2 regions of the Shewanella sp. KX20019 genome follow, and region 2 is predicted to be linked to the other one. Evidence: predicted binding sites of a transcription regulator. Region 2 holds the regulator's gene; the other holds the start of a gene.

Region 1 (16,869 bases), 2.3 Mb from region 2:
TAAGGATTGCGATGTTTAGAAGGTACGCCAGCCTAGAATAGCTGGCGCGATAGATCTATGGGATCATACTCTAGCTGAAAAATGAGCTTAAAGTTGTTGAATGGCCCAGCTCATGAACTCTTTACGTGTTTTCTCATCAGCATGTAGCCACCAGTACTGCAGCATCTGTTCTGCTTTTGCGGCGTCATCAGCATTCGTTGCAGTTTGAGTTGCTGTAACGGCAGTGGCTGCAACAATAGGGCTCGAAGATGGAGATGGTTTACTCACTGGAGCTGTCGGTGTCTTTGATGTTGCGGCGACGCTAGTTGCTGTACCAGTAGCAACCGCAGCTTCAACATCCACATCTGTTGCAGTGTTACCGCTAAAAAGACGCGAGACAAAAGACTCTTCAGCGATATTTGTCTGAGCTACTTGATAGTTAACTGTACCGTTATCCTTTCGAGTGATGACCACTTGAGGAGATTTGGCAAACTGGGACGGATTTCTTACAAAATCACCATCTGCTGGCTTCATATGATATTCATAATCACCATCAACTTCGATAGTGATGATAAAAGGCGAAGACTTAATATTGGTTTCGCTATCACTAAAGTCATCTTCGACAAGATCATGATATCGAACGGCGATCTTGTGAGTCCCATTGCTAAGCTCGAGTTCAGACTTATGGTTAAACAAACTGGTTTCAACTTCCTTGCCATCAAGCGCGATATATTCAAATGACATTGGAATATTCAAGTTTGCAGCAAATGCCGCAGATGAACCACATAAAGCGAGAATAGCGGTAATAGGTAGTAGCGGTTTCATTGTTGCTCCTTAACGATTTTGGCCTTTGAAAGGTCGCTCGAACAGTTGGATGCGATCTTCAATATAGCTGGTAGCTTGCCGACACTTGCCGAGGCGAGAGTGTTGAGCAAGGATCTCATTCTGTAGCCTAATTTTGTCAGCACTATGACAGTATTCAAGAGAAGATTGCAAATTTTCAATTTTTTGTTCAATAATCTTGGCCCAGTTCAAATGTTTATTAAGCTCTTCATACAGTTGATGGCTATTTTGCATTACATTTGATGCTATCCAGCTAAAGCCACTCTGCTGGTGAGTTTTTGCTCCACGCTTTATTGCATGAGCCCGACGGGTGCGCTTTTGCTGCTCTAGCGACTTAAGATTAATGTTGGTCGTAGAGAGCGCTCGGCGAACGGCGCTGAATCTGTCCTGTATTTTTTCACAGCTTGATACAATGGTATAGGGCGAGCGTTTAGCATTGATAAGTTGTTGTAGCTGAGCAACACTTTTTGACAGCTGATCGATACAAGGCTTAAGTTGAGCGCCCTCTTGTACAAATAACTCATTATTAAAACGCTCAACGTCTTGCATCATTTTGCGCTGTCCAGCGGGCAAATTAGCATCGTGTTGCAATACTTCTTGCTCTAACTGCTTTAACTGATATTTGAGTCGATTAAGCAGTTCATTGGTCGTCATGCCCATGCACTCCAGGCTAATTGCGCCGCGATTAACAAGATCATGGTAACGAAAATAGGTCGAATGAACGGCAGGCCAAACTTAATGGCTGAATGCGCACCAATATAGGAGCCAATCATCATACAAATACCCATAGCGAGTCCAATGGACATATTAACTTGCCCCATGAACAAGAAAATAATCAGCGAGGTTAAATTACTGGTAAAGGTCATAGCGCGTGCAAGTCCTAAGCTATAGAGCAAAGGAAGCTTATGCATACCAGTACTAGTGACGGTCCAAAATGCACCGATGCCAGGCCCTGCAAATCCATCGTAAAATCCTAGCGGTAACCCTTGCAACCATTGTTTTATTTTACGCTTAGGTTTAACTGGGATGTTGCAGTTTTTACAACCCATGGCATTTGGCTGGAATAGCGTATAAATTGCGATTGCAATAATAATCAGCGGCAACCATTTTTCGAGCCATTGGTTGTCGATGATTGAGACGATAAACGTACCAATAACAGCGCCGATGAAAGTAGCTACAAAGGTGTGATACCACAAGCTGGGAGAAAATAACCTTTGCTTATAATAAGTGAACGCCGCCATAGAGGATCCAAAACAGGCGGCCAATTTATTGGTGGCAAGTGCCATATGGGGAGGCACTCCCATGGCTAATAGTGCTGGGATAGACAATAGTCCACCTCCGCCAGCAACTGCATCGATAAAGCCTGCAATTAGCCCTATCAATGCCAGCAAGGCCCAGCTACTTGGCTCTAGTAATAAATCCAATCGTTGTCCTATTCAATAACGCGTCTAAAAGGCGGTAGGGCATCTAACAGTGATTTTCCATAGCGCTTGGTGACTAAGCGTCTATCTAAGATGGTAATCCGGCCGTAATCTTGTTCTTTGCGGAGTAATCTACCACAACTCTGTACTAATTTGCGCGAAGCATCGGGGATTGTCAGTTGTAAAAAGGGGTTTCCACCCTTTATTTTAATATATTCTGAATGAGCTTGCTCCACAGGTGAAGTAGGTACCGCAAAAGGTAGCTTAGTAATGATAAGGTTAGTTAAGTAATCACCAGGTAAATCTAAGCCCTCAGAAAAGCTGCCGGTACCAAAAATTATACTCGGGTTACCATCATCGCAAAGCTGCTTATGTTGTTTTAGGATCTCTTGTCTCGGTAATACACCTTGGACAAGCAACCCTGTTTTAATTTTGCTTTCAACAAGATCGACCACTTTTTCCATCTGCCAATAAGAGGCAAATAACACCAAACTAGCCATTTCATCCTCTACAAGTGCGATAATCTGCTTTGCTAATTCATCGGTGTAGTTATCGTGCGTGGGCTCTGTGTCCATTTGTGGTAGGAACAGTGTGGCATTTTGTTCAAAATCAAAGGGTGAGTCGAGGGCAAGATAGCGGCTTCCATCATTGATGGATAAACCCACTTGATGAGTAAAATGGTTAAAGTTGTTAAGTGCTCTCAGTGTGGCGCTACAAAGCACCACGCCAGCCGCCTTATCCCAGAGTAAGTTCTCAAGCATAAAGCCAACTTCAATTGGTGATGCGCTGAATAAAAAATCCGCCTGCTTGCCAGTCAGTTGCTCAACCCAGCGCGCCATTGGTGCGCCTTTAGGATTATCTTGCTTAGCCATCATTTTCCACAGCTTTTGCAAATTCTCGATGCGTTGCAACATAAAACCTGTTTCAGATAATAGTGCTTCCGATTGATGCTTAGGAATATCACCATCTTTTATGGCTTCATTGAGCAAGGCTAGCATCTTGTTGAATTGTTTTAACGCTACATTTGACGCTGTAGCGAGATTTTCAGCAAGAATAAGCAGTGCTGGTGGCAGTTTACCGTGCTCGAAACGAAAGCGATTTTCTGGATTATCAAACTGTTTAGCTTGCGCATCACAAAAGTGAGCAACTTGATTGAGTAATCCACTAATATCGCTGATATGGTCGAGCATTGCCTGTGCTGGCGCAATGATATAATTGCTCTTAATCTGGTTTTGCAGTTTTGAGGTCGTTTTGGTGAGCTTTTCTAGCCAATCGGTCGCGCCACGAATCGTAGATTGAGCGCTACTAAAGTCACGTGCAACAATCGGTAAGTGGTGTGCTTCATCGATGACATAATATAGATCTTCAGGATCGGGCAGAATGACCCCGCCGCCTAGCTCTAAGTCAGCGAAGAGTAGGCTGTGGTTGGCAATCAATACATCCCATGTATCGAGATCCTCTCGGGCTTTATGAAAAGGACAATTTCGATGACTGGCTAATTGCTTATGACAGCTATGTTTATCACAGGCAATCTGTTGCCACAAATGATCCGGTAATGGTTGGGTTAATGTGTCGCGTTCTCCATTCCAACGAGACTCTTTATAGTCTTTTAGCAACCCCTCCAACATATCAACCTGACTTTGATCTGGCTTTGATTGCCACATCGCCATTTGGCTACTGTTATCGGGACCAACCAGCATCTCTAACTTAGATAGACAGACATAGCGTTGTCGTCCTTTGACTAAGCCAAAGGTAAAATCTAAGCCTGAATGCTCTAGGAAAAAAGGCAGATCTTTATGGAGCAATTGTTCTTGCAATGCTACGGTCGCGGTGGCAATACAGACCTTTTTCTTATTCGCTAATGCTAAGGGTATGGTGCCCAAAATATAGGCAAGTGATTTACCAATACCTGTACCGGCTTCAACCACGATAATAGGTCGTTGCTTGTCATACTCTCCCGCAAGGGTTTTGGATATTTCCGCGACAATATAATTTTGCTCTCGCCGTGAACGAAAGTTGGGTAGAGCCGAAGCAATGCCCTTATAGATAGTACGGATCTGGGTTTTAACGTCTGCGGATAACATGAATGCACTGGTCCAGTAAATAATGCTGTACATAATAACAGTGATTACATAGCCTAAGAAGTGTTAAGTGATTATTCGTGAATTTATTTGAGTAGACAGCTATGAACCCAGTAACCAATGCGCTACAGACAATAAAGGGGCGAGTGCTTACCCGCCATGCAACACGTGGGCGAGATGGACTTACCCTCCAGTACTTTATTGCTACACCATCTGGTCCTGTAATAGTAGAGCTCCCGCAGCAAGAACATGTGTGCTTTATTCGCACTATTGATGAAAATATTATCAATCAATATCACGAGTTACAGAATATTCGCCGTAAGCGACTAACGCTTAAGAGTTTTCAGCATGAAAACGTTACAGCGCTGTATACCCGAGATCTTAGACACCAACGTAACCTTATACGGATTGCAAAAGATCAAGGTATCGAACTGTTTGAAAGCGATATCAAAGCGGAACATCGATTTTTAATTGAACGGTTCATCGCCCTAGATGCCGAATTTAGTGGTCAATTTGAACCTGCCCAGCAGGGCGTTGAGCCGCGCTTTATCGCCAATAAAGCCAGACGAACAGAGCTTACACAGCAGCTTAAAGCCATTTCGCTTGATTTTGAATGTAGTTTTAGTGGTGAACTCTATTCTGTGGGTTTATACGGAAAAAAAGACTCTGGCGCTATTTTTGAGAAAGTCATTATGGTGGGTGAGACACAATCAGTCGCTGTTGATTACATACAGTGGGTAGAAAATGAAGTGGCGTTAATCCATGAGCTGATTGCATGGTTTAAAGATTACGATCCCGACATAATTATTGGATGGGCCGTAGTGACCTTTGACTTGGCCCTATTATATCGTCGCGCAAAACATCATGGTATCGCGCTCACTATTGGACGCAATAATCAAAACTTGGGCTGGAAAGTCGAAGACAAGTATCGACCAGAGACACTGCTGTTACCTGGAAGAGTTGTGCTCGATGGCATTGATTGGCTGAAAGCGGCATTTTATCAGTTTGATCGTTACTCACTGGAGTTTGTGTCTAGAGCATTATTGGATGAAGGCAAAGCCATCGATAATGTCAGTAATAGAATGGATGAAATCAACGACCTGTTTGCTAATAACAAGCCCGCGTTGGCGCACTATAACCTGACCGATAGTCGACTGGTTTGGGACATTTTTGAAAAAACGCAGCTGTTTGAATTTGCCATTGAGCGTGCAAAGTTAACAGGGCTTGAGCTTGGACGTGTGGGGGCATCGGTAGCTGCATTTATGAATTTGTATCTGCCGCACTTGCATAGAAGTGGCTATATTGCACCAAGCGCCCCGGTTAGTGAAGGTATAGAGAGCCCCGGCGGCTATGTAATGGATTCAGTTCCTGGGCTGTACCAACATATTCTAGTTTTAGATTTTAAGAGTCTTTACCCCTCAATAATAAGAACTTTTTTAATTGACCCTAAGGGGTTAGTTGAAGCATCACACCAACAAGAGTCAGATACGGTTGAGGGCTATTTAGGGGCTAGGTTTAGTCGCCAGGAGCCCATTTTACCTCAATTAATTAAGCACCTTTCTGAACAAAGAGAGTTGGCTAAAACCAATAGTAATGCACCTCTATCTCAAGCGATTAAAATTATTATGAACTCCCTCTATGGAGTGCTTGGTTCTCGCGGCTGCGTTTTTCATGATGCCAAGCTTGCGAGCTCAATAACCATGCGTGGCCATGACATAATGAAGCAAACCCGCAGCTGGATAGAGGAAGCGGGCTTTGAAGTCATTTATGGTGACACTGATTCAACTTTTGTCTGGTTAGGTAATGATTTTGACGAAAAAAAAGTGCAGGCAACGGGTAAATCACTCGCCGCAAGAATCAACCAGCTTTGGCTACAAAAACTCAGCGACGAATTTGCTATAGATAGCTTTTTAGAGCTGGAATTTGAGACCCATTTTGAGCAGTTTTTTATGCCCACCCTTCGAGGTTCTGCTGAAGGATCGAAAAAACGTTATGTCGGCACTAAAAAAGGCGAGCTTGGTAAAACAGAATTGGTGTTCAAAGGGATGGAGCAAGTCCGCAGTGATTGGTCACCGCTCGCCAGAAGAGTACAGTATGAGCTTTATGAAAGGTTATTTGGTCAGCAAGACGTAGAAGCGTACTTAAAGCTCACTATTGAGCAGTTAAATAGCGGAGCCTTGAATGAAGAATTGGTCTTCGTTAAAAACTTACGTCGCAACCTTGAAGACTATACCGCAAAGTCATCTCCTCATTTAAAAGCGGCTAGAATGCTATTTGAAGCAACTGGAGATGAGAGTGTCACCAAAAAAGGGGCAAGAATCGAGTATGTGATGACGACATCGGGTGCTGAACCGCTGACCCACCAAAAATCCCCCATTGATCTTGATTACTACATTGAGCGCCAATTAGGACCGATTGCTGAAGCAATACTTTCAATAATGAATAAAAGTTTCAGTAAGGTTACATCAAATCAAATGACGTTAATTTAGTCGTGGTTATATTAACGCGCTGCTGATCTTATGTTAACAAATGGTTTAATCCTTTGGCTGAAGTCGGTTTGCTAGTTAATTCGGTGCAAAATATGGCTGCTTTTGTGACATTCGTCTTTGAGTGATTGCTAATCTTTTGCTAACCTCGTCTGCAAATAGGATAGAAAGAAAACAACGGAATGGAAATATATTGAATGAAGCAGACTGAACATAATTAAAGGTTAGGCATTACATGAAAAAGACTTTAGTAGCATCGGCTTTGGCCGCAGTGATTTTTGTACCAACAGCATCAGCAATCGAAGTATATAAAGATGATAAGAACGCAGTAGAAATCGGTGGTTGGATTGATGCACGAGTGATTAACACTCAAGGTGCTACAGAAGTTGAAAACGGTTCTTCACGTATTAATTTTGGTTTCACTCGCGATATGGGTGATGGCTGGAAGACATTTGCGAAAATCGAGTGGGGCGTAAACCTAGTAGGTAATAGCTCTATTGAAACAGGCTCAAATAACACATTTACATCAGAGAGTAATGATTTCTTAAGTACTCGTTTAGGCTATGTAGGTTTAGCTCATGATACCTATGGTTCATTAACCATTGGTAAGCAATGGGGCGCATGGTATGACGTGGTTTATAATACTAACCTAGTAAACACTTGGGATGGTAATGCGTCAGGTACTTATACCTTAAACAAAGCCGACGGTGCTATTAACGGTACTGGCCGTGGTGACAAGACTGTTCAGTATCGTAACGCATTCGGTGATTTTAGCTTTGCTGTTCAAGCTCAGTTAAAGCAAGATAGCTTTGACCTTTACGCTGATGAAGAAGTGAATCTGTTTACGGCTGCCGCTGTAGCAACTCAAAACAAGATTGCGTCAGTTGAGTACAACAACACTTACGGTGCTTCTGCAACTTATAATGTGTCTGACAACCTGATTGTTACCGCGGGTGCCAATATAGGCGAGTTTGAAGCAACCTACTTGACCGGCAAAACGGTTACCGAAACTGATCTTATTTTTGGTGCAGGTGCGACGATAGGCGTATTTAACAGCAAAGGCTTTTATGGTGCTGTAAACGTCAACAAGCAAGAATTCCACGATACTGATAACTTGGATCGTTACATTCAAGAAGCATGGGGCCTTGAGTCACTATTCGCTTATCAGTTTGATAACGGTCTACGTCCAATTGTTGGTTACAACATATTAGACGCTGGTGACGAATACGGCGATGCATATAATGGCGATGTATTTAAGCGTCAGCAGTTAATCGTTGGTTTACACTACGTTTGGGATGACAACACTATGTTGTACCTAGAAGGTCGTAAAGACTACAGTGATTTCACCAGCTCTGATAAAGCTCAGCAAGCTGCGATGGAGTTCTCGGAAGACGACGGGATCTCAATCGGTATTAGATATTACATGTAATATCTAATCGATGACTATCCTAGTTGACCTAGGGTAGTGGATATCTAAAAGCCAGTAGCTTCACGTTACTGGCTTTTTTTGTTGTTATGGTCGAAAAAAAGAGCTGCTAGATTCTAGCTGCTTGCTATTTGGTCAACGATGTTCTCAAATCCTTAATCTGTTTTAGATATGCATCGCAATTTTAGCACCACAGTTCCTGTTCTATAGGGTTAAGTTCTGGGTAATAGGGCGGAAACTTAAGTTGGAATAAGCGTACTTAGGGGGCGCCAACGACCATAAGAGCGTGTAGTCTTACGATAGTGGTGTCAGGCATCTGTTTCTGATGGTTGCTTAGGATGTTGGAACTACAAGTTATACAACCCCATTTTTGCGCGCGCATTAAATGACATGCAACCGATTATACTCACTAATTATGCCGCCACGATTTGGCTTAACTGGATAACTGCTATTAAAAGCCTTTAACGGTTCCCTGAAGATTAAAGTGCTCCCAGCCCATAGAAAAGATAAACTGAAATCCGTTTATTAACGCCATATTCTTCCCTAGTGATATACGTAGTTTTGTGATCGAGTTTAGTCGCGCTAAGGAGCAAACTCCTATTAGTTGCTTCGCAAACAGTGCAAATCTGTCAGATGAATGCATTTACAACATACATAGAGTGGCAATGCGTGGAACTACTCATTTAATAGTGCAGGTATTGGTAAATGTGAAACAGATGTAATTCAACGGGCTAGTTCCTTGTCAAGTGTTTTGTTTGAAAGCAGTTCCTACAGTATTTTTTTATCAATAATTTTAATAGTCCTTGCTGGTGGGGGGTGTTTTTATAGTTTATTATTTTATTACAAATGGTTAATGGTTTATTTTCTGTTGTTTAGGCCTTTTTGTTAGTGTACGTTTTTCTTTACGATAAAAGTTTAATCCGCTAAGGTTTCTAGATTAATTAGTTATTTTCGCTTGGGTAAGCCCATAATTTATATGTGCAATAGAATCTCATCTACGGCCTTGTTACGGGGATTTTTTCATGTTTTATTTATTGTAATACCTAGCAGTGTATACTGTATAAGATCTACGAATAGTTAGCTATACCAGTATGTTAATCTATATGTCTATTATGACACGCTGCGACAACCCTGTTTCATTGTGTATGTTCTTCGCTTTTCTAACTTATCTCTCCTCAATTTTATTTTATCAATATCGTTTGCTTCTTTAGGCTTTCAACTTGACGCCTTCAAATTAGGTTAACAAATTATTAGCAGGGTGGCGGATGGTTGTTACATGTGTTGTAAAAATGTAGCCGCTGTGTTTTTATTTGTTTGCAAGTGATGAGGGTTACAACTTTTTCATTAGAGGGTAACTTGCTTGCTTAAAAACTATAAAGGAAAGTCCAGGGAGATTTACAATGTATAGAAATAACTTATTAGCCAAATCTGTGCGAATCGCATTAGTTGGTGGCGCTATGTCAGTCGCTTTTACTGCTCCAACAGTATTTGCAGCTGAAGAAGTAGAAAGAATTACTGTAACAGGTTCAGCGATAAAACGAACGGATTTAGAAGGTGCGTTACCTATTACTGTAATTTCGAGAGATGATATTGACAGGTCAGGTGTTACAAATACCGCAGATTTATTACAACAACTTCCATCTATGCAGGGGTTCACAACATCTTCTGATTCAGTTGGCGGAGGTGGTGGTGGTATTCAAACTGCATCAATCCATGATCTAGGCGAAGCATATACTTTAGTTCTGTTAAATGGCCGACGATTAGCTCCAGCAGATTCTGGTAGTACTATTGACGTCAGCTCTATCCCAATTTCTGCCATTGAACGTGTGGAAGTGTTGACTGATGGAGCCTCTGCTTTATATGGGTCAGATGCTATTGCTGGTGTTGTTAACTTCATTATGAAGGAGAACTTTCAAGGATTTAATATCAACGCTAGATATGACAAGCCCCAAGAAACAGGCGGTTCTGGATACGATTTAGGCTTTACTGCTGGTTTTGGTGATATAGAAAGTGATGGTTTTAATGTGATGCTTTCATATAGCCATAACGAAAGAGAGCAGTTGAAAGCAGTTGATAGAGATTTTGCAAGTTCGGGAATTATCTCATTTAACGATAACGGAAGAGACCTTTATTTTTTCAACGGTTCCCCTAATGCTATTCCAGCTAATGCTAGGGTGAGATATGATACAGGTGTTATTGATCCTGAAACCGGTGAAAGCATAGTCAACGGACGAACTTTTAATCCGTATGCAGCTGAAAATAAAACATGTGCAGTAAATACATCTGCTATAGATGCAGAATGCTTTTTTGATTACACAACTACAATTGAGATAGTTCCTGAATCCACACGCGACAGTGTTTTCTTGAGTGGTGACCTTGAACTCACTGATGATCTGCGTTTATTTGCGGATGCTTCAGTATCAAATTTTAAAATGACGACTCGTATAGCTCCTTATCCAACGGGCTATTTTAATTTACCAAGTGCAGGTTCGCCTCTAGTTGAACAGTATGTAGTACCTTACCTTACAGATGCAGAACGTGCAGCGTATGATTCTGGTGATTTATCTGTGCAGGCTCGCTGGAGAGCTCTACCTGCTGGGAATCGTACGACAGAGTGGGATACACTTTCAACTCAGTTAGTTGCAGGGTTAGAAGGTGGCTTTGGTGACTTTGAATATTCAGGTGCGGTCACATATTCTTCAAATGATACAGACGAAAATTATCCTACAGGTTGGTTACTTCGAGACCCATTTGTTGAGGCTGTAAGTGCTGGTGATATTAATGTTTTTGTGCCTGCATCTGAAATGGATGATGCTTCTCGAGCGGCACTTGATAAAACTGTGTTTAGTGGTAACTGGGGATCGACAAAAGTTGAAGTTAAAGGCGTAGATTTTAAAGGTTCTATGCCGATATTTTCAATGGATGGTGGAGACGCATACATCGCTGCTGGTTTCGATTATCGTCAAACTCAATACACAAGCAAATTATCAGATGCTCAGAAAAATGCAGAAATATTATTTCTAAGTGCTGGCGATCCATATGATCTAGAACGTGATAATTACGGTGTGTTTGCAGAGATTTCTCTACCTATAATAGAGGACTTAGAAGTTACAGGCTCATTACGTTATGATGGTATTAGTGGAGTCGATGATAATCTTTCAGGTGAAAAACTAAGCGGCGATCTTAACGATACGACTTATAAAGTTAGTGCCCGTTATCAAGCCACTGACAGCTTACTATTAAGAGCATCATACGGCACAGGTTTTAAAGCTCCTTCAATGCTGCAAATTGGCCAACCTAAAGCTGAATTTGGAGTTACTAGTGATACTTATAGCTGTCCGTTCCCGAGTAGTGACCCTATGGCGCAATATTGTTTAACAGGCGCATCCCAATACAGTGTGTTTAGGGAAGGTTATGCCGATTTAAAACCTGAGACTTCTAAGCAATATTCTGGAGGTTTTGTGTTTGCGCCTAGTGCCGAATTCTCATTTGGCCTAGACTATTGGAACGTCGAGATGGAAGAGGTCGTTACTCGTTTAACTGAAAGGCAGATATTTGCTGATCCAGTGCTATACAGAGAGTTATTTACAACTAAGACAAACTTAGCAACGAATGAAGAAGAGCTAGCAATTATTCAGGCTGCTGTAAATATAGGTAGAACAAGTAATAGCGGAATCGATTGGAATACGAATTTATTGAACGATTTCGGTTGGGGTGAATTACACACTAATTTCGCAGGTACATATATGATTGAAAGTGATCGTAGTGTACCAGGAAGCCCGGATGAAATGACTAATAGTATGGGACAGTTTGGTGATAATAACGCAGTGACTTTCAGAGTCGTTGCTAAACTATCAACAACATTGAAGCATGATGATTTTGCCCATACATTTACAGCAAACTATAAATCGGGTTATCAGGATCAGTTCCAGTCAGCTGATGACTGTGCGGTAACTGAGGTCGATGCATTTGGCGATTGTGTAAATGTTCAGTTACGTGTTCCTTCATTTACGAAAATTGATTATCAGTCAAAATACTTCGTGATGGATAATATGTCAGTAACATTTGGAATTAACAATCTATTTGATGTACAACCTAGCTTATCATTACGCACTGGTGGCGCTGGACATCAGGTTGGTTTTGACCCTCGTTATTCTGATGCCTATGGTCGTACCTTCTATATACAAGGTGATTATACTTTCTAAAGTAATGAAACATACTGTATATAAGCCGAACTAGTTTGACGGCTACAGAAATAAAAAGCCAGTCGGAGTATCCAGCTGGTTTTTTATTTTCTGCTGTCTTGTCCTAGAATGTGTTTACACATTTAGGGCTTAAATATGACAACTTGAGTAGCTATACATAATAAAGTCTCATAACGAAACTATTCATTCAACTTTAAAGTAATGGTTATGGCAAGTACGTTTTTAACTGCTTTAATTGAGTTTTTACTTATACTAGCTGCTATAACTTCAGGAATTAACGTGGCTAAATATCCGGATGAAGAGTGAGTAGCTTTGATAAATCAGCAGCTTGCTAATGGAATGCCGATTACAGGTTACTGATTGATGTCGCTAACATCAGTACAGTGTCAGAAGTTTATACGCCTGTATAGCTTGTGAGAAAAGTAAAAATACCCAGGCTTTTTGTCAAGGCTAGAGTTGCAACAACAGCCATCCCAATAATTAAATTTTTCGAACCTGCTTAGAGCCCCTCCTGGACGTATCATAATATTAGTGACTATAGATTAACTCGATGTAATCGCTATGCAGCGATTTATGGATTTTATAGAACCGTTTCTATGACAGCCTTTCACAGTGATAAGAGTTGACTCAGTCACTGGCTTATCCCCGCTACCATCATGATTAATACTGAATATGCTCGGCTCTATGGCGTTCGTAAGTGGCTAAAACTCAGAGCGGTGTGCAGGTGTCAATGGGTATTCTATGAGGCAGTCTTTGCGGATTTTTACAGACTATATCTATATTGCGACTTTCACTGGCGGCAATTTGTGCTGAATTTGAAGTCATTTATTAACATTTTTTTATGCAATAGTGAGGTGAATATATCTTGGTATCGGCTTGGCTTGTTAACCATAGGACGGAGATGCCTAGTGTTCCTTTTGGATATAAATGAGCATGCTAAAGTCGGTTTTTTGGCTAAAAAAATATTTTTTTATTCTTATTTTGAACTTAGGTTACTAATTTATAGGAGAAGAGCACTGATTAATTAAGGTTTTCCTCCTAAATAACATCAGTTGTTAAAAGCGTCAGTTAGTTATTCTATCAGACGGCTGGTTGTTTTTTAGCCCCGTTCGAGCAGGAGATGACAGTAGTAATGTTAATCTTTGCGCCTTGTGGTGTTAACGGTTTGTTAATTTTAACTTCGGTAGGACCTGATTGTTTATTGACTTTGTTTACAGCTAGTTATGATAGCTTTAGTTTCTTTCTTTTCATTTTATCATCATTTTGTATTACATGAAGTTCTAAAAAACAGCGCTCCCGATTCTTTTCTAGCCTTTAAGCTCGTTTTTCACAAGTTTTAGCGGTTTCCAAATGTTGACACAGGTCAACATTTTGTGAAATGATGCCAGCGGGTCTACACCCTCGAAGGTGTAGAAAAGGGAAGATAATAATTAACAATCACAATAGAAAGACGAGCTTAGGCACTGGGAACTAAAGCAAAATAAGCGTACGCACCCTGTTGTCGATAAGTTAAAGCTTTTTTAATCACTTCAAATTGGTTGGGAACTATGTCCAAGGTAAGCAATAAAACAAAAATCGCTACAGCGCTCATTGGCGCACTAGCCCTAGCAGGCAGTAACTTAGTGATTGCCGATCCTCTTTCTGATGTTCAGAAAGCTGACAGTAAAATTCACGCTGACGCGGCGACGTCTCAGAAGAAAGTTGATAAGTATTTTGACCAAGCTCAGGACATGTTGTTCGAGTATGGTTCAGTTGCTGATGAGCGTGAGTCACTAAAATCTTATAACGATTACGTAGCAGGCTTGGTTGCAGACCAAGAAGCTACCATGAAATCTATTCAAGGTGACATCAACGGTGTTGATGCATTACGTCAAGGCGTCGTGCCTTTGATGTTTAAAATGGTTGACGCTTTAGAGCAGTTTGTCGCTCTAGATCTTCCATTCAATAAGGAAACACGTGTAGCACGTGTCGAAAACCTTAAAACAATACTTAACAGCGCAGAAATAACGCTGGCTGAGAAGTATCGTCTAATTCTTGATGCATATTCAATTGAACGTGAATATGGCACCACACTTGCTGTTAAAACTGGTCAGCTACAGCTAGATGGTAAAGACGTTTTAGTCGACTTCTTTAACTTCGGCCGCGTATCTTTATATGCTATGAGCTTGGATCAGAAGTCTGCTTGGATGTATAACGGAGACACTAAAGGTTGGGATCAATTAGAAGATAGTAATCTTCGTGAACTCACCAAAGGTATTCGAATTGCACGTAAACAGGGTGCACCGGATCTATTCTCGTTACCAATTCCTGCTGCGGAGGCTGCACAATAATGAAAAAGTTTATAACTACAGCAATCGTTGCTGCGAGCCTGACATTCACGGCTGGTTTTGCAAACGCTGCAGATGCACCAAAGACAATCGATCAACTACTTAACCAAGTAAAAGTTGACCGTGCGAATGCATCAAAGACAAACGCAAAGCGTGAGCAAGAGTTTAAAAATGAACGTGGCGATAAAGCTGCACTACTAAAGCGTGAGAAAAATGCTTTAGCGGCAGAGCGTCAACGTGGTAAAGATTTAAATCAAGCGTTTTTGGATAATGAGCGTAAAATTGCTCAATTAGAAGAAGACTTAAAAACAGCTCAAGGTGACTTGGGTGAAATGTTTGGTGTTGTTAAAGGCGATGCGGGCGACTTTGCTGGTAAGCTAGCGGGTTCAAACGTTTCTGCACAGTACCCAGGCCGTGATGTATTTATCGCTGAGCTTGGAGCACGTAAGCAGCTACCAAAAATTGACGAGCTAGAGCGTTTCTGGGAAGAGCAGTTGTTTGAAATGGCTGAATCTGGAAAAGTAGTTAATTTTGAAGGTTCAGTAACTGCAATTGATGGTAGTGTGCATAACACCACTATTACCCGTATTGGTGCATATAACCTATTAGCCGACGGCAAATATGTTGTATTTAACGCTGATCTAAACCTAATCCAGGAGCTTTCACAGCAGCCTGATGGTTATCAAGTGAAGTCAGCTGCTGCTTTCCAAGGAGCAACATCAGGTACTCCAAGTGTTTATATTGACCCTGTTCGCGGCGTATTGCTAAATATCTTTACCCAAAAAGCAACTATCGAAGAGCGTATCGAAGCGGGTGGAACGATTGGTTACATCATTATCGCATTGCTAATTCTTGGTGCTCTTATCTCTATCGAACGTTTAATTACACTTGGTGTAGTTGGTGCTAAAGTTAAGGCTCAACGCAAGAATGTTGAAAATCCAGGTAACAACGCATTAGGTCGTGTACTTAAAGCTTACCAGGACAACAAAGACGTTGATGTTGAAACGCTAGAGCTGAAACTTGATGAAGCCATTCTGAAAGAGACGCCTGCACTTGAGACTCGTATCTCTATCATCAAGGTTCTGGCGGCTATCGCACCTATGATGGGTCTACTTGGTACGGTAACCGGTATGATTGCAACCTTCCAGAGTATTCAGTTGTTCGGTACGGGTGATCCTAAGCTTATGGCTGGTGGTATCTCTATGGCACTAATGACTACTGTACAAGGTCTAGTTGCTGCGCTACCGCTAATGTTGATGCACGCTGTTGTTATTGCACGTAGCAAGTCAATCGTACAAGTTCTAGAAGAACAGAGCGCTGGCATCGTTGCTTCACACGCTGAGAAGAGGAAAGCCTAATGTTATTCCTGATGGATATCTGGGATTCCGTCAGGGGCTTCATGGCCTCCGGGGGCGACGTCCTCTGGCTGGTTGCGGCTGTATTGTTTGTAATGTGGGTATTGATGCTTGAACGTTACTGGTATCTTAACTGGATATCACCAAAGGAACACAAAGCAATCATTACGGCATGGCAAGCGCGAGAGGATTCAACCTCTTGGTATGCACACCGCATCCGTGAAGCTTGGGTATCCCAAGCGAAGCAAGATTTAACCGCACGTATGCTGTTAATCAAAACCTTAGTTGCGATCTGTCCTATGATAGGTCTACTAGGTACCGTAACCGGTATGATTTCAGTATTCGATGTGATGGCAGTTCATGGGACGAGTAATGCTCGTATGATGGCAGCTGGTATTTCAATGGCAACCATGCCGACAATGGCAGGAATGGTTGCAGCGTTATCGGGAGTATTCTTTAGTACTCGCCTTGATGCAAAAATGAAAATCAGTTTAGCGAAGCTAAAAGACAGCATGCCGCACCACTAGAGAGAGATTGAACATGGCACGTAGAAAGCATTCAAGCGTAGACGAAGAAGCAGAGATTGATATGACACCGATGCTCGACATCGTGTTTATCATGCTGATCTTCTTTATTGTAACAACCTCGTTTGTAAAGCCATCAGGCCTTGACTATAACAAGCCTGAAGCTTCACAAGCGACTAAGAAGCCTTCTGCTAACATCTTTATCGGTGTGAGCAAGACAGG
Region 2 (16,869 bases):
CATGGCTTAGTGGGGTCTATTTCAAATGCTTGGTAGGCCAAGTAACCGACTCTGCCATCGACAGTTTGATTGTCGAGTAGAAAGACTTGCTCGAGGATCGGGGTTGCCTGAGTGCTAAGTTTGTAGCCGGTTAGGTTTTCATTACTGGATTGCTCGAGAAGTTGTTCGAAACTGAGTACTGTGGCGCTTTGACGCGCGCTAAGCGCAGTTTGCCACTGTTGTTTTTGCTCAGCGCGTTCGAGTTGCCAAAAACCTAGCTTGACCAAAATAGAAAACACTATCAAAGTAGAAAGTACAATAAAGCACCAAGCACCCATAGCCCCTATTTTAGGAGAGTTAATGAATATACTATTGGTTTTTAAAGTGGTTTTAGTACTGTTACTACTATTCATATTATTTAATTTGGCTCGAGCCATGTTGGTGATGGTTAAAGGGGAAAAGAGTGTACCTATGAGCCAATATTTAGGCCGTCGAGTGATCTTCTCTGTGATGGTGGTTGTGTTGCTTCTATTAGCATTAGGGACTGGGATTATTGCGCCTAACCCCAGACCCTACTAATGAGCTAACTATCGGTGTTTACAGCACGTAAACGAAGATAAATAGACATAACCAAACAACATCGACAAAGTGCCAGTACCAGCTACCTGCTTGAAATGCAAAATGGTGTTCTGGCGTAAAGTGACCTTTAAGCACTCTAAAGAACAACACAATTAGAAACACCGTTCCTAAGGTCACGTGCATACCATGAAAACCGGTAAGCAAGAAAAAGGTGTTGCCGTAGACGCCAGAATCAAGCGTTAATCCCATCTCTTGGTAAGCGTGAATATATTCCTCGGCTTGCAGCACTAAAAAGCCAATTCCCAACAAGATAGTGAATCCTAACCAGGCCGTTAGCGCTTTGCGTTTATTGCTCTCTAAGCCAACGTGAGCAAAGTGCAACGTCACTGATGATGTGAGTAGAATAATGGTGTTGTATAGCGGCAAGCCAGTCCAACCCATAGCCTCAGTTGTGCTACCGTCGGGAGTGGTCACTAGCGGCCAGATTGCTTCAAAAGTAGGCCACAGTACTTCGTGCGTCATAGCATTGTTTGATGCACCGCCAAGCCAGGGAATTGCAATTATTCTGGCGTAAAACAGTGCACCGAAGAAGGCGGCAAAAAACATCACTTCGGAGAAGATAAACCAGCTCATACCTTGTCTAAATGAGCGGTCCATCTGTTTGGAATAGAGGCCGGCCATTGATTCGGCGATAACGGTTCTAAACCATCCGAAAAGCATAAAGATAATCACAGCAATACCCGTCAGCAGGATATATCCGCCGCTACCACCTTCGCTGTTTAACTGTGATACAAAGGTTCCAGCACCGAAAGCGATGAGAAACAAACCTATAGCACCAATAATAGGCCAGGCACTTTGCGCTGGTACGTAGTAGGCTTCGTGTTTAGTGGTCATTTGCTATCTCCTTTCTCTGCTCCAGTGTGACGAGGTGTGGAGAGAAATAAAATCGAAATGGCACCAATAATAGGCCAGGCACTTTGCGCTGGTACGTAATAGGGTTCGTGTTTAGTGGTCATTTGCTATCTCCTTTCTCTGCTCCAGTGTGACGAGGTGTGGAGAGAAATAAAATCGAAATGGCACCAATAATAGGCCAGGCACTTTGCGCTGGTACGTAATAGGGTTCGTGTTTAGTGGTCATTTGCTATCTCCTTTCTCGGCCATGGAGTAAAGAGGCGTGGAGAGGAATAAGCTCGTCATTAATTTTGTATTTGGCCTACTACTATTTACGGACAAATAATTTAGTTGTTGCTCAATGGTTGTCATCTTGCAGCTCCTTGCTCTACGCTGCCGACATAACCCTTGTCGGTAATGTTGTAGAGGGTATAAGAGAGGGTCAAGGTTGAAATGGAGTCCGGTAAGTCAGGATCCACGTAAAAGATGAGTGGTAGATCGGCGCTAGCTGTTGCTGCTAGCACTTGTTGATTAAAGCAGAAGCATTCTGTTTTATTAAAATAGGCGGCAGCTTGTCCAGGAGAAACCGACGGTATTGCTTGGCCAACGATATGTTTCGCAGACAAATTTTTAGCAACAAAGTGGGTTCGTATCAATTCTCCAGGGTGAACTTGCATGCTGTTGACCTCAGGTTTGAACTCCCAAGGCAGATCGCTCTGCACTTGGGAAACAAACTCGACGGTAACGGTTCTATTTTTATCTACCGTAACGGGCTTATAGACACTGGCAGTACTTTGGGTTTTACCATTAATACCGAGAGTGTCGCAAAGCACGTCATATAAAGGCACGAGGGCAAAGCCAAAACCAAACATCCCCACTGCACCTAGCAGCAGCATGCCAATGAGTTTGCGGTTAGACTTGCTCTGTGCTTGCTTCATCTTTACTTCACCTCAGGTGGTGTTGTAAACGAGTGATAAGGTGCAGGGCTCGGAAGAGTCCATTCCAAACCTTCGGCGCCTTCCCATGGTTTAGCGGGGGCTTTATCACCGCCACGAATACATTTGATGACTACAGCTAAGAAGATCAATTGTGACAGGCCGAAGGCAAAGCCGCCAATCGATACGATCTGGTTTACATCTGCAAACTGAATAGCGTAATCGGGAATACGGCGTGGCATACCCGCTAACCCGAGGAAATGCATTGGGAAAAACAACACATTCACCGAGATCACCGAGCACCAGAAGTGCCATCTTCCTAGGGTTTCACTATACATATTGCCAGTCCACTTCGGCAGCCAGTAGTACGCCGCCGCCATAATGGAAAATATCGCCCCGGTAACCAGTACATAGTGGAAGTGCGCCACCACGAAATAGGTGTCGTGGTACTGGAAGTCAGCAGGTGTTATAGCCAGCATCAGCCCCGAGAAACCGCCTATGGTGAACAGGATAATAAACGCCACAGCAAACAACATTGGGGTTTCGAAACTAATTGAGCCGCGCCACATGGTAGCAACCCAGTTAAAGACTTTTACCCCCGTGGGCACCGCAATCAGCATGGTGCAATACATGAAGAAGAGTTCGGCAAATACCGGCATCCCCGTGGTAAACATGTGATGCGCCCATACTAAAAACGACAGTATGGCGATACTAGCCGTTGCATAAACCATCGACGCGTAACCAAACAGAGGTTTACGACTGAAAGCAGGCACAATCGCTGAGATGATGCCGAAGGATGGCAAGATCATAATGTACACTTCGGGGTGACCGAAGAACCAAAAAATATGCTGGAACATCACCGGGTCGCCACCGCCTGCAGCGTCGAAGAAGGCGGTTCCAAAGTACTTATCGGTTAATACCATAGTCACCGTGCCAGCCAGCACCGGCATCACTGCTATGAGTAGAAATGCTGTGATTAGCCAAGTCCAAACAAACAGCGGTAGTTTCATCCATGTCATACCTGGAGCGCGCATATTGACGATGGTGACAATAACGTTAATCGCCCCCATTATCGAACTCATCCCCATAATATGAACTGAAAAAACGAAAAGCGCAGTACTGTCAGGGCTATAAGTTGTCGACAGTGGCGCATAGAATGTCCAACCAAAGTTAGGACCACCGCCTTCCATAAACAGCGAGCTGAGTAGGATGGCAAATGCAAATGGTAGAATCCAAAAACTCCAGTTGTTCATTCTTGGCAGTGCCATATCTGGCGCACCAATCATCATCGGAATAAGCCAGTTAGCCAAGCCGGTAAAGGCTGGCATAACTGCCCCAAACACCATCACCAGACCATGTACCGTTGTCATCTGGTTAAAAAAGTTTGGTTCGACTAGCTGCAGGCCTGGCTGAAATAACTCAGCGCGAATGACCATGGCCATCGCGCCACCCGTAAGGAACATAATGAAACTGAACCATAGGTAGAGCGTGCCGATATCTTTATGGTTGGTGGTTAAAATCCAGCGCATGATGCCTTTCGGCGCCCCATGATGATGGTCATCATGGTGATCGTCGTGAGCGGCTGGCGAATCTTGTGTAATTGTGCTCATTTTAATCCCTTACTTTCCGTGGCCAACAACGTCACTAGCCTGAACTGCATCACCGGAGTTATTACCCCAAGCATTGCGCTCATAAGTCACCACCGCAGCAAGCTGTTGTGGTGTCAGCAATGCGCTAAATGACTGCATTGCAGTAGCCGGTTTACCATTGATGACAACATCAAGGTGACCGCTTACCGGTCCTGTAATCACCGGACTGCCAACTAATGAAGGGAAAGCGCCAGGCAAACCCGTTCCCGCAGCTTGGTGACAAGCAACGCAACTAGTCATGTAGACCTTCTCACCCATGGCCATAAGCTCATCCATGGTTAAGTCATCCAGAGCAACCGCTTTAACGTCTGCAACAACTTCAGTTGTGACTTCACTCGCTGCAGCTTGCTCGGTTTTAGGTAGGGTAGCAGGTAAAGTGGCTGGTACTGCGGCGGCAGTATCACTGCTTGCTGCAGTACCTGACGCTGCTGAGCTGACATCGGCAGCTTGAACCGTATCGCCAGAGTCATTGCCCCAAGCATTACGTTCAAAGGTAATTACCGCCGCGATTTCAGTGGCAGTCAGCTGCTTAGCAAATGCTTGCATCGCAGTGCCCGTCATACCATTCGATACGATATCGATATGATCAGCGATGGGGCCTTTGATAATTGGACTAGCAATAAGAGAAGGGAATACGCCTGGAAGACCTGCACCATTAGGTTGGTGACAAGCGGCACATCGAGCCAGATAGATCTGCTCGCCTTGAGCCATCAGCTCCTCCATGGTCAAGGTTTGCGAAAGTGCTGCTTGAGCTGCAGCTTCAGCATTACTCGCTTGTTCCTTTTGAGCAATTAACCATTTATCAAAGTCTTCTTCTGTGAGTGCTTCGACAACAATTGGCATAAAGCCATGATCTTTACCACAAAGTTCAGCACATTGACCACGGTAAACACCGGGCTTATCAATCCGCGTCCAAGCTTCATTAATAAAACCAGGGTTAGCATCTTTTTTAACCGCAAAAGCCGGTACCCACCATGAATGGATAACGTCATCTGAAGTCATTAGAAAGCGCACCTTGCGGTTAATCGGCAATACGAGAGGTTTGTCTACTTCGAGCAAATAGTGTTCACCTTTAGCTTCGGTGCCCTCGATCTGCTCTCTAGGAGTCGACATTAAACTATAAAATTCAACGTCTTTATCGAAATAGCTGTAATGCCATTTCCACTGCGAACCTGTAATTTTAATGGTGAGCTCAGCATTACTGGGGTCCTCCATTGCAATCAAGGTTTTGGTTGCTGGAATAGCCATGATAATAAGAATAATAAAAGGCACTACAGTCCACAAAATCTCGACTTTAGTGCTTTCATGAAAGTTGGCGGCGACAGCGCCTTTTGATTTGCGGTGGTTGATCATGGCATAAATCATTGCGCCAAAAACAACAATGCCAATAGCACAGCAGATGTAAAGGATTATCATGTGGAGGTTATAAACCTTACCACTGATCTCCGTCACACCCTCTGTCATATTAAATGGCATTTCTGATGCAAAAAGTGCAGGCGAAAATATTAGCGCCAACACACAGTACAACAATTGCTTCACTAGACTTCTCCTCTGTCAACAAGACAAAGAAGAGTCACACAGTAAGTCTCTGCTCTATGTAAACTCTTCGTTCCCAAAAAAGCAACGATGACTTCAAAGTGCGCGAGTGGTTTATCTATCGTGTCGTTATTTTAGTTTTCGACTATCGATTAGACTTTATTTAGTTCCAGTACTTGATACTGGTTGGTGTAACCACGGTGGCACCTACGGCTGAAATATATCAGGCCGATCTCAGTCTTCATATACTCTTAAAGGATCTACAGTCATACATAAAGACCGACGACTAAATCGTTCGGATATAACAAAATATCGTTGTTATCAGTACCTACACTACTTGGTGTTGAAATATTGATCAAGATCACTTTTTGATTCATTTGTTTAGTGGTAGGAATAAAAAAGCTCCCGAGTAGGGAGCTTTAGTTAAAGACTAGAACTGTAATATAAATAAATGCTTAATGCATTGCAGTGAACAAAGAGCCTTGATTAAATGGCTCGCCCTGTGCGTTTATTGTGCTGTCAGGTAAGTGAGTGTTCGCATTTTCAATGATGATACCTACCGCTTGAGCGCTCTTGGCGACTAGCTGCAGTCGTCTACTGTCTCGTGCATCTAACTCGTTAGTCCAGGTTATCACTGCACTCGATGTCCCGCTGGTGAGCGCTTTTTCCATCGCCCAAAGTGTTTCTACTTCATCTTTGGCATGTACAAGTAGGATCCTATCCATCCGTACGCCAGCTGAAGCTAGCATCTGTTTGTAACCGATATTAGGTGGGCTAATTAATACAATCCAGCGACCCTGCAGGCTCAGTTGAGCCAGTTGACCACAGATCTGTTTTAATTCATTGCGTCCCTGAGTATGAGATATCATAGTTTCGATATCTGTCTTTTTAGACATCGTCGAATTGGGTATATCTTGCCAAAGGCCAGGGTGACGCGGGCTTACACCTAATAATTTGTTCATTGCCAATCTCCATTACGGATCACGCCAACGGCTAAACCTTCAATACTTAAGCTTTGGTTTGCCAGATCGACTTCTATCGGTGAGTAATCCTCATTCTCGGCATGTAAGAAGACTTTGTTGCCCCTCTTTTCAAACCGCTTAACCGTGACGTCATCTTCAACACGGGCGACAACAACTTGGCCATTACGAGCCTGTTGGCTCTTATGAACCGCCAATAGGTCACCTTCCAGGATGCCGATGTCTTTCATACTGTCACCGCGTACTCGTAGCAAAAAGTCGGCTGCTGGACGGAACATCGCAGGATCAACTTTATAGTGTTGCTCTACATGTTCTTGAGCCAGAATCGGTTCGCCTGCAGCCACTTGGCCAATAAGTGGTAAACCGAGATCGGCCTCTTCGGTATCTTCTTGAGTTAGCTTAATGCCTCGAGAAGTTCCCGGTATGATCTCAATACAGCCTTTCTTCGCTAAAGCTTTTAAATGCTCTTCGGCTGCATTGGCAGATTTAAAGCCTAAACGTTTTGCGATTTCGGCACGGGTTGGTGGCATACCTGTGTCTGAAATATTGCGTTTAATAAGCTCTAAAATTTCAGCTTGGCGTGGTGTAAGTGGTCTCATAATTAAGCCTGTCTTTCCATACAGTAACTGTCAGTATATACAGTATTCTGGTTCGCGCAAGTATTAACCAAGTTAATGTTAATATGTTTGGCATTTAAGATTGAAAGCTGCGTTCAACCCGAATTCAAGATCTAAGTGCACCACACCAATTGAATATAAAAAACCTCCTTCGTTGGGGGCTTTTTTATGTCCGTTGGTAAGGCTTCATTAATTCTTACTCTTTAAGTAAAAACTTCCGAATTATCTTATTGAATAGTCTCGCTTAATATACGGCTCAGAATAGAAACGTGGGGTTAAACGATGAACAATAAAATACTCAAACTAAGCACCATTGGCTTAGTCATAAGCGCTATATGTACCGCCGCTTTCGCAGGTGAACAACTAGATCCTCGCAGTGAGCAATATCAAAAGAAATTTCCAAAGCAATATAACACTTGGAAAAAGACGATAGAGCAAGACAAGAAAATCGACGAAGTTAAAGAAAATCCTAACCTTGCCGTGTTGTGGGCGGGTTATGCGTTTTCAAGAGATTATGACACCCCGCGCGGGCATCAATACGCAGTAACAGATCTCAGAGGGACGCTAAGGGTTGGAAGCCCGGACGCAGACCACAAAGATTTACAGCCTATGGCTTGTTGGTCGTGTAAAGGCCCAGACGTCCCCCGTATGATTACAGAACAGGGTGAAGACGGCTTCTTCAGTGAGAAATGGAGCGCGGCAGGATCTGAGATTGTTAATACTATCGGTTGTCAGGATTGTCACGAACCCGGTTCGTCTAAACTTCGCGTATCTAGACCATTCGCTCAAAGGGCAATGGATAAGATAGGTAAGAATTGGGACGATGCCTCTAGAACCGATAAAAAAGCTATGGTTTGCGGTCAGTGCCACGTTGAATACTACTTCGAGAAAGAAACCAAGAAAGCGGCTTTCCCTTGGGATAATGGCGTCGATACCGATAGCGTGGAAGAGTTCTTCGACTCTATAGAGTTTGTAGATTGGACGCATCAAATATCAAAAACACCAATGTTGAAAGCTCAACACCCGGATTATGAAACTTGGAGTTCAGGCGTTCATGGTCAAAACGATGTTACTTGTATTGATTGTCACATGCCAAAGATCACCAACGCAAAGGGCCGAAAGTTTACCGATCATCAGGTTGGAAACCCGTTTGACCGTTTCGAGGTGGGTTGCGCTAATTGTCACGAACAGAGCAAAGAGCAGATGTTAGCTGTTGTTGCAAACCGACAGGCAATGATTAACGAGCTTAAAGACTGGGTCGAAACTCAGTTAGTACACGCTCATTATGAAGCTGGCGCAGCTATTAAGGCCGGAGCAACGGCAGCAGAGTTAAAGCCAATACAGGATGATATTAGACATTCTCAATGGCGTTGGGATCATGCTACCGCTTCACACGGCATAGCAATGCACAACCCTGAAGAAGCGTTAAGGGTATTAGGGACAGCGATTGATTTATCAGCCGACGCAAGGGTTAAACTTGCTAGGTTGTTAGGTGAAAAGGGCGTTAAGCAGCCCGTAGCTATCCCGGATATATCGACCAAAGAAAAAGCACAAAAAGCGATTGGTTTAGATATGGATAAGCTAGAAGCAGAAAAGGCAACGTTTAGCGAAACAGTGCTTCCAGCGTGGGACAAAGAAGCTGAGGAACGACAAGCTAAATACGATAAGTAGCCAATAAGAATAAGTCCTATATAGCGAACGACTCCATTGCTTAATCCCACCTAAGCCCGCTGTATAGGCAGTAATACCAAGTCTCTTTATTGAGGCTTTTTTATGCCTGCTTATTGGCTTCTGTATAGGGGCCGCTTTCTATATGCAAGTGCACTATTCAACTAACTTATTGATCGCAATGAAACGGGCATTCACTCTTAAACTGAATCCCACATATAAGTTAGGGCTAGATTTATTGGGCTTTAACAGGGCAGAACCAGACTTAATCGACTAGCTGTACACCGAGAATAAGCTAAGTCACTGTTCCATAAATGCACTAGTGTTTCCCATTGGGATTGTAAAGCAGTAGCGCAAACAGTTGGGAATTCTGGTATTCTATGACGTATTACAAGCGACCATTACTGCAAGCGAATCATGTCGAAAAAAGACTCTCTCTGGTTTAAATCATTACGCTGGATCCAAAAAAAGCTCGTGCAAACTATTGTTGTGCCCCACGATCCTTTTGAAGACCTCAATCTTGATCCAAGCAAACCACTCGTTTATGTCATGAAAACAGAATCTGTTAGTGACATAGCAGCCCTTAGTGAAATGACCGGTAAGTTCGGTTTGCCTAGCCCTTACGATGACCTAGAGGTCAATGGGGTGAGTGCGCCGCGAGTTGTCTGCCTTGAAGGTAGCAAGCCATTATTTGGTGAAAGGGAAAGTGCTGAGCAGTATTTGCATTGCTTTAAACGCTTGTTAAGCGTGCATAAGCAAAACGCAGAATTAGATATTCAGTTGGTTCCGGTAAGCCTCTATTGGGGACGAACGCCGGGCAAAGAAAACGACACCATGCGTGCCGCCGTATTGGAGCGCCAAAATCCAACTTGGCTACGCAAGTGCTTGATGATCTTATTTTTGGGTCGACATAGCTTTGTGCAGTTTTCTAATGCTGTTTCTTTGCGTTATATGGCAGACGAGCACGGCACCGATAAGCGTATTGCACAAAAACTTGCCCGCGTTGCACGAGTGCATTTTCAGCGTCAGCGTAAAGTCATGACCGGGCCTCAACTTCCAAAACGCCAAGCTCTGTTTCATGCTTTGTTAAAGTCAGAATCAATCACTCGGGCAATTAAAGAGGAAGCGGTTAATAAAAAAATCTCCGAAACAGAAGCTCGTGCTAAAGCGATGGAGTATCTAGATGAAATCGCCGCAGATTACTCCGATAGCTTAGTGCGCATCACTGAACGTTTTCTGACCTGGTTGTGGAATAAGCTCTATAAAGGGATCAACATCAAGGGGGCTGAACAGGTCCGCCAGTTGCACCATGATGGTCATGAAATCGTTTATGTGCCATGTCATCGCAGCCATATGGATTACCTCCTACTGTCGTATATTCTGTATTACCAAGGCATGGTGCCACCGCATATTGCCGCTGGTATTAATCTTAACTTTTGGCCTGCTGGGCCGATGTTCCGCCGTGGTGGAGCCTTCTTTATTCGCCGTAGTTTCCGTGGCAACAAACTCTATACTGCGGTATTCCGTGAGTATTTGGATCAGCTTTTCACTAAAGGCTACTCTGTTGAATACTTTACCGAAGGCGGTCGTTCGCGAACCGGTCGTTTATTAGCGCCAAAAACAGGCATGATTGCCATGACACTGAATAGTGTTTTGCGTGGGGTTGAACGTCCTGTCACTTTGGTGCCAGTTTACCTCGGCTATGACCATGTCATGGAAGTCGCCACTTACCACAAAGAGTTAAGTGGTAAAAAGAAGAAAAAAGAGTCGGTTTGGCAAGTGTTTGGTGCTATTCGCAAGTTAGGTAATTTTGGCCAAGGTTATGTGAATTTCGGTAAGCCAATAACCCTACACAACTTCTTGAACGATGAAGTGCCAAATTGGCGCGAAGATGTTGCTCAAGAGCCAGAACAGAAACCAACATGGTTAACCCCCGCAGTGAACAAGCTTGCAGGGCAGGTGATGACTAATATTAACGATGCTGCTGCGGTTAGTGCGGTAACGTTAACGAGCTTAGTTTTGCTCGCATCTGAGCAAAATGCATTAGAGCGCAGTCAGCTCGAAAAGCAGTTAGATCTTTACCTTACGTTATTAAAAGAGCTGCCTTATACCGAATATACGTCGGTACCAGAGGGTAGCGGTAAGGACCTAGTATCGAATGGTTTGGAACTGAAGAAAATTCAGATCGAAAGCGACTCGCTCGGGGATATTATCTCAATCGACGACAGCATCGCGATTACCATGACTTATTATCGCAACAACATTATTCATTTAATGGTTGTCCCCTCTCTAATCGCCGCTTGCTTGCTGCGTAAAGAGCATTGCACTCGTGATGACGTACTTAGCTTTGTGAATGATTTTTATCCGTTGCTGAAAGCTGAGCTGTTTATGGGAGTTGAAGACCCTGCGACTTACACGCAAAGTATTTTAGATATTTTCGTGGCACAAGGGCTAGTTGTTGAAAATGGCCATTTTGAGATCGCCGATGACAAGGTGAATCAACTGCTACTGCTGTCAGGAACGATTGACGAAACGATGCAACGTTACGCCATCCTATTTAACTTATTGGCAGTAAAACCTAACATGGAGCGCTCGGAGCTTGAACGTGATAGTCACCGCCTTGCACAAAGACTGGGAGCGCTTCACGGTATTACGGCACCGGAGTTCTATGACAAGAAGCTATACGCTACGCTAAGCGTCAAATTAAAAGAGTTAGGTCATCTAACGGATAGCGAAGGGTGTAGTGATATCAAACGTATAAAAGACAGAGCCAATTTACTGCTACGTTCATCAGTAAGGCAAACGATAGTCGATAGTGTTAATGCGGAGCAAAAAGTTTAATGGCGAATCATATGAATGCGGCTAAAAATAAAGTCGCAGGTAAATCGCTATTAGGCGGCGCAATGATTATTGCGGGTACAACCGTTGGCGCGGGAATGTTTTCCCTGCCGGTTGTTGGCGCAGGAATGTGGTTTGGCTACTCAATGTTGATGCTGGTTGGCATATGGTTTTGCATGTTGGTGTCGGGATTGATGCTGCTTGAGACTAACTTACATTTTAAACCTGGTGCAAGTTTTGACACCTTAACCAAAACTACTTTGGGTCAGTTCTGGCGCATCATCAATGGGCTCTCAATCGCTTTTGTACTGTATATTTTGACCTATGCCTATATTAGTGGTGGCAGCTCGATTGTTAACCATAGCCTTGAAGGCTTGGGAGTTAATCTACCGCAAAGTGTTGCCGGATTAGTGTTTGCAGCAGTGTTGGCGTCAATTGTTATTATCAGCACTAAAGCGGTCGATAGAATTACCACCATTATGCTTGGCGGAATGATTATTACGTTCTTTCTAGCAGTTGGTAATCTACTGATCGATGTGGATACGGCTAAGTTATTTGTGCCTGATGGCGAAACGAGTTATGCGCCTTACCTGCTGGCAGCGCTGCCCTTTGGTTTAGCCAGTTTTGGTTATCACGGTAACGTGCCAAGTCTGGTTAAGTACTACGGTAATCAACCAAAGACCATTATTAAGGCCATCTTCATCGGTACCTTTATTGCGTTGGTCATTTATAGCTGTTGGTTAGTGGCAACTATGGGCAATATTCCTCGTAGCCAATTTGTTGATATTATCGCTCAAGGCGGCAATATGGGCGTGTTGGTTGGTGCATTGTCTGACGTTATAGCGAGTCGTTGGCTCAATACTATGTTGTCGTTATTTGCCAACCTTGCGGTAGCCTCATCATTCCTCGGTGTTACCTTAGGCCTGTTTGATTACTTAGCTGATCTTTTTGGTTTCGATGAATCTCGCCAAGGCCGCTTAAAGACCGCAGCAGTGACATTTATTCCGCCGACTATTTTAGGGATTCTATTTCCTAACGGCTTTTTAATTGCCATTGGTTTTGCAGCATTAGCCGCCACCATTTGGGCGGCAATAGTGCCCGCTATGATGGCGTATCGATCACGCCAGATCTTTGCAGATAGTGAAGGCTTCAAAGTGCCAGGCGGCACGCCATTGATTGTTATCATCATCCTCTTTGGTCTGGTGACGGGTGCTTGCCACTTACTTGCGATGGCGGGGATTCTGCCGGTATATGGTTAACCCTCGAAAATCTTCATCTATATAGCAATAAAAAGCCTCTATTACAGAGGCTTTTTATTTAGTCGGCTTATCTTGCTCATGTATTGCGTCGGTGTCTGCTTTCTAAAGCGGGTAAAGGAGCGGCTAAAGCTATGGGCATTGGCGTAACCCAAACGCTGGGCTATTTCGGCAAAATCTTTACCTTCCTGCATGTATTTGATTGCTTGATTACACAGTATGTAACCCGACAAGTAGGTAAAACTAAAGCCTACTTTTTGTAAGCGCCGTTGCAGCTGTTGTCTAGAAACACCAAATAAATTTGCCACAGATAGCAGCGTGGGCAGATCATAATAGCGAGCATAGTTGATCATTTGGTACAGTACTTTCGGTAAATCAGAGGGTTGTGGCATGTTCAAATAGCTTTCAAATTGAGCGAGAGAGACTGAAGTCGTTAAAGTATCGCTGCTAAAATAGTCCATCGGTGATGGCCTTAGTAGGTCATCGATCCTTATCCATAATTCGGTTTGCGGAGCATTCCAAGACACTGGGCAGCCAAATATAGCTTCTGTTTCTTTTTGCTTAATCGGCGGACCGCTGAGTCTTAGTTTTTTTAAGGTGTAATGAGTGCCTGCAAAGTGTTTGATGGCATTAAACAAGGTAATAGCGACCCGTAGTGAATCATGTGACCGAGCTCTGTCTTTGGCATAAGGGTTGTTGTAGCACCATTTCAATATATTGCCTGATTGCAGCGCATAATAGCTAGCGCCTGAATGAAAGCTGCAAATTCCAATGTTAATACGCCGAAAACACATAGCCAGATCCGGCGCGGACAGAAACCAGTTTCCTGGGATCTCTAGTGTTGATATATCCAGATATTGCTGGATTTTCACCATGTAGTCAGCTTCACCCGTTAGCACTTCTAGTTGGGTGAACCATTTGGACGCTTCACTAAATGGAATTAGTGCCATCTGCTCTTCAAATAGTGCCGCAGGGATCGACAAGTCATTTAAACCAATTCCATAGTGAGCCTTAACACCCCTAAAAACCGCTGCAATATAGCTAGAGCGAATAAATGCAGTATCCATTGTGATGGTCACTTTTATGCTGTTTTTTGATACCTTATTGAATCATAAATAGGTGTTTAATGATATACAGAGGTATTCTAGCTTGTTCTAATTTATAGAAAGGGCAATATAGCTCTTTGAATCAATGGTTTTTAAGGTCTAGTTTTATGAGTTTATTCAGTATGCCGTTTGTCGATACCGGCGTAGATAGCGCCTTACATGGCGTTGCAGGTGTTGTGATGGTGCTGACGATTGCCGCAGCCGCTTTTGGCTTCTGGAAGATCCATGAAATGCCCATTAACCAAGCGCATAAAAAACAGCACCAACAGATAGGACTCATTACCGCACTCACCTGGATAGGTTTTGTCTGGCATTGGGTGTGGGTTCTTGCCGTGATTGTTGCATTTGTTGATAGCGAAAAAGCATTGCGTCGTGTGCGAGATATATGGCGAGAAAAAGAAACGGCTGACTCTCAGCTTGCTGTGAAAGAGGAGCTGTAACATGCTTGAAGGTTTAGCTGTATGGGCACTGCTTATTTACCTACTACGTTTAGTGGGTATGCCGTGGAACATCTATAGTAAGAGTTTTGCCTATTTAGGCGGTACTGGCTGGTTAATGTTTGTTTGGGTTGGCCTGCTTAATTACACCCCAATGGACATGTCTGGCGGTTCTTTAGTGCAATCTCCTCATATTCAATTACGTCCCGCTAACACGCAAATCAAAGGCAAGGTAGACAATATATATGTCTCCCCTAATCAAGAGGTGACAGCAGGGCAGCTGATTTACGATCTTGATGATGAGCCTTTTCAGATAGAGTTAAATAAGGCGTTGGTTGCCAAGCAAAGCACAGTGGTTGGTTTGTCGTTGGCCAATGAAGATGTCAAGTTGGCGATAAAGCAGCATGAGATCGCCATTGCAGATGTGAGTATTGCAGAGAACCAATTGCATGGGGCATCGAAAGACCTCAACTGGAAACAAAAGACACTCGCCCGCTATGTGGAGCAGAATAGGGTAGTACCCGACACGGTGACTAAAAGCCTGTTAGATGAACAACAAACGGCGGTAGATTTAGCGATAGCGCAACAGAGTAGCTATCGTACACAAGTTGAAAAATCGACTAGTGCAGAGCAAGCGGCGTTACTCAACATTGATAAATCCAAATTGGCAGTTAAAAGCCGCCAAGCTGATCTGAATAGTGAGATTGAAAATGTTGCCCAGGCGCAGTGGAAGTTGGATAACACCAAGGTGTACGCACCTGCTGATGGTTATGTGACAAACTTCATTCTGCGTGAAGGACAGTATGTTGGTGCGATAGCCAGAATGCAGATGTACACCACTGAAAAGTACGTGTTAATGCGTGTCAATCATCAAGCTATTCGCAATGTTAAAGTGGGTCAGCTGGCGGAGTTTTCAACGGCAGTCTACCCAGGTAAAGTCTTTAGCGCGGAGGTCGAGGGCATTGTTGAAGCGACGGGTGAATCACAAGGCCGACTGCTCGCACTTGACGATAACGTCCGCCAAACTACGGGGAAAAATGTTACTAATAAGCACCATTTTGTCAGGCTAAAATTGCTCGAAACTGGAGATTATGACATTCCTGTTGGTGCGGTAGGTTTAGCGTGGATAAGTGGTACCAAACCGATTGCATTTTTACAATTCTTGGACGTTATTCGCGGCATAGTGATCCGCATGAAATCGCAGATTTACTACTTCTATTCGATCTGATTTAAGCGATATTGCCATGTTAGCAGTTACTGCTAGCATGGCGTATATACCCATCCTACTTAATCCTGCATCTTCAGGTAGGATGGAAATAAACGGATTATGCATGAACTCGATTACGACCATTCTTTTTGGCAATGTATAGCGCCTTATCTGCCAGTTTAATGGTTTGATCGAATGTAGATTCACCATGATGTTCAGCGACACCTATTGAGATGGTGACGTTAACGGTCTTACTCTTGTTAGCGGCACTATCTTTTCGATTTGACTTGCTGCTTGTTTTTCGCTGCTCGTGTCTAAGTACAATGTTGTAATGAGATACTTCGCTCCTAAGATTTTCCAACAGGGGCAGTATTGATTCAGCATCTTTATTTGGGAATACGATTGTGAACTCCTCACCGCCATAGCGGTATACCTTGCCGCCTCCTTTAACCAGACTTAGCTTGCCCGCGACTAACCGTAATACTTGATCACCAACATCATGGCCATAGGTGTCATTGAATTTCTTAAAGTGATCAATATCGACCATCGCCACACTGTAATGACTATTTAAAGATAACGCCATGGTATTGAGTGCTCGTCGCGAAGAGAGCCCTGTTAAATCATCTCGATAAGCCAAATGATATGATTGGGTCAAAATAGCAAATAAATAAGTAACGGCGAGCATTGATATTAACAGTGCTAGTGGTAGTTCACCTGGTTGGTAGTAATTGAAAAGCCAAATAAAGAGTGTGACAGCAATGGTTGAGTCGATACCACTGGCTCGCCAGATAGCATAAATACAGGTAACAGCACTGGCTATGCCAACTGGAACATATATCGGCGTGAGTAAACTGATGGATGCAAGCTGTTGGTTATCTGTCAGCAGACTGGCCTTGGTTATTAACATCGTCCACGTAAAGCCGATGATAAAACACAATATGATACTGGCTAATGTTTTTGCTGTATGAACTGACAATAACGCCCTATCCTTGCTAATCGCAAGGAAGGTTATCAGTAAAGTACCCGATAGAAATATTGGTTCCGCTAGGTCTCGGGGCTGCAGATGCTCGAGAATGAGCCCCTGCTCATACACTATGTATACCAGCAGTAGTGTTGCTAGAAAACTGAGTCGACTGCAGTTAAACTGCAGTGCCAAAATAGCTGAAATTGGCAGCAAGTAAAAAGGAAGTT

The links. Region 2 encodes LexA, which represses DNA repair genes until DNA is damaged. Its sites were predicted from a motif close to TACTGTATNNNNATACAGTA; they were not measured.
Region 1: a site for LexA is predicted at 4,351-4,370, ahead of dinG (ATP-dependent DNA helicase DinG). Genes of this name have one in related genera too.

What each region holds. Positions count from the first base shown of each region.
Region 1 covers NZ_CP068437.1:3,374,810-3,391,678, reverse strand. Annotated here, with positions in the region: gene JK628_RS14820 (DUF2057 domain-containing protein) at 88-804, opposite strand; gene JK628_RS14815 (primosomal replication protein) at 814-1,476, opposite strand; gene JK628_RS14810 (sulfite exporter TauE/SafE family protein) at 1,473-2,246, opposite strand; gene dinG (ATP-dependent DNA helicase DinG) at 2,255-4,327, opposite strand; gene JK628_RS14800 (DNA polymerase II) at 4,429-6,813, shown strand; gene JK628_RS14795 (porin) at 7,046-8,239, shown strand; gene JK628_RS14790 (TonB-dependent receptor) at 9,637-12,441, shown strand; gene JK628_RS14785 (DUF3450 domain-containing protein) at 13,989-14,771, shown strand; gene JK628_RS14780 (MotA/TolQ/ExbB proton channel family protein) at 14,771-16,126, shown strand; gene JK628_RS14775 (MotA/TolQ/ExbB proton channel family protein) at 16,126-16,650, shown strand; gene JK628_RS14770 (ExbD/TolR family protein) at 16,664-16,869, shown strand, end outside.
Region 2 covers NZ_CP068437.1:332,159-349,027, forward strand. Annotated here, with positions in the region: gene JK628_RS01490 (SURF1 family protein) at 1-317, opposite strand, end outside; gene JK628_RS01495 (DUF2909 family protein) at 340-558, shown strand; gene JK628_RS01500 (cytochrome c oxidase subunit 3) at 577-1,452, opposite strand; gene JK628_RS23400 (hypothetical protein) at 1,449-1,574, opposite strand; gene JK628_RS23405 (hypothetical protein) at 1,571-1,696, opposite strand; gene JK628_RS01505 (cytochrome c oxidase assembly protein) at 1,818-2,387, opposite strand; gene ctaD (cytochrome c oxidase subunit I) at 2,390-3,994, opposite strand; gene coxB (cytochrome c oxidase subunit II) at 4,004-5,572, opposite strand; gene JK628_RS01520 (cell division inhibitor SulA) at 6,025-6,531, opposite strand; gene lexA (transcriptional repressor LexA) at 6,528-7,148, opposite strand; gene nrfA (ammonia-forming cytochrome c nitrite reductase) at 7,449-8,837, shown strand; gene plsB (glycerol-3-phosphate 1-O-acyltransferase PlsB) at 9,252-11,675, shown strand; gene mtr (tryptophan permease) at 11,675-12,931, shown strand; gene JK628_RS01545 (AraC family transcriptional regulator) at 12,973-13,995, opposite strand; gene JK628_RS01550 (MFS transporter) at 14,142-14,474, shown strand; gene JK628_RS01555 (HlyD family secretion protein) at 14,476-15,699, shown strand; gene JK628_RS01560 (GGDEF domain-containing protein) at 15,797-16,869, opposite strand, start outside.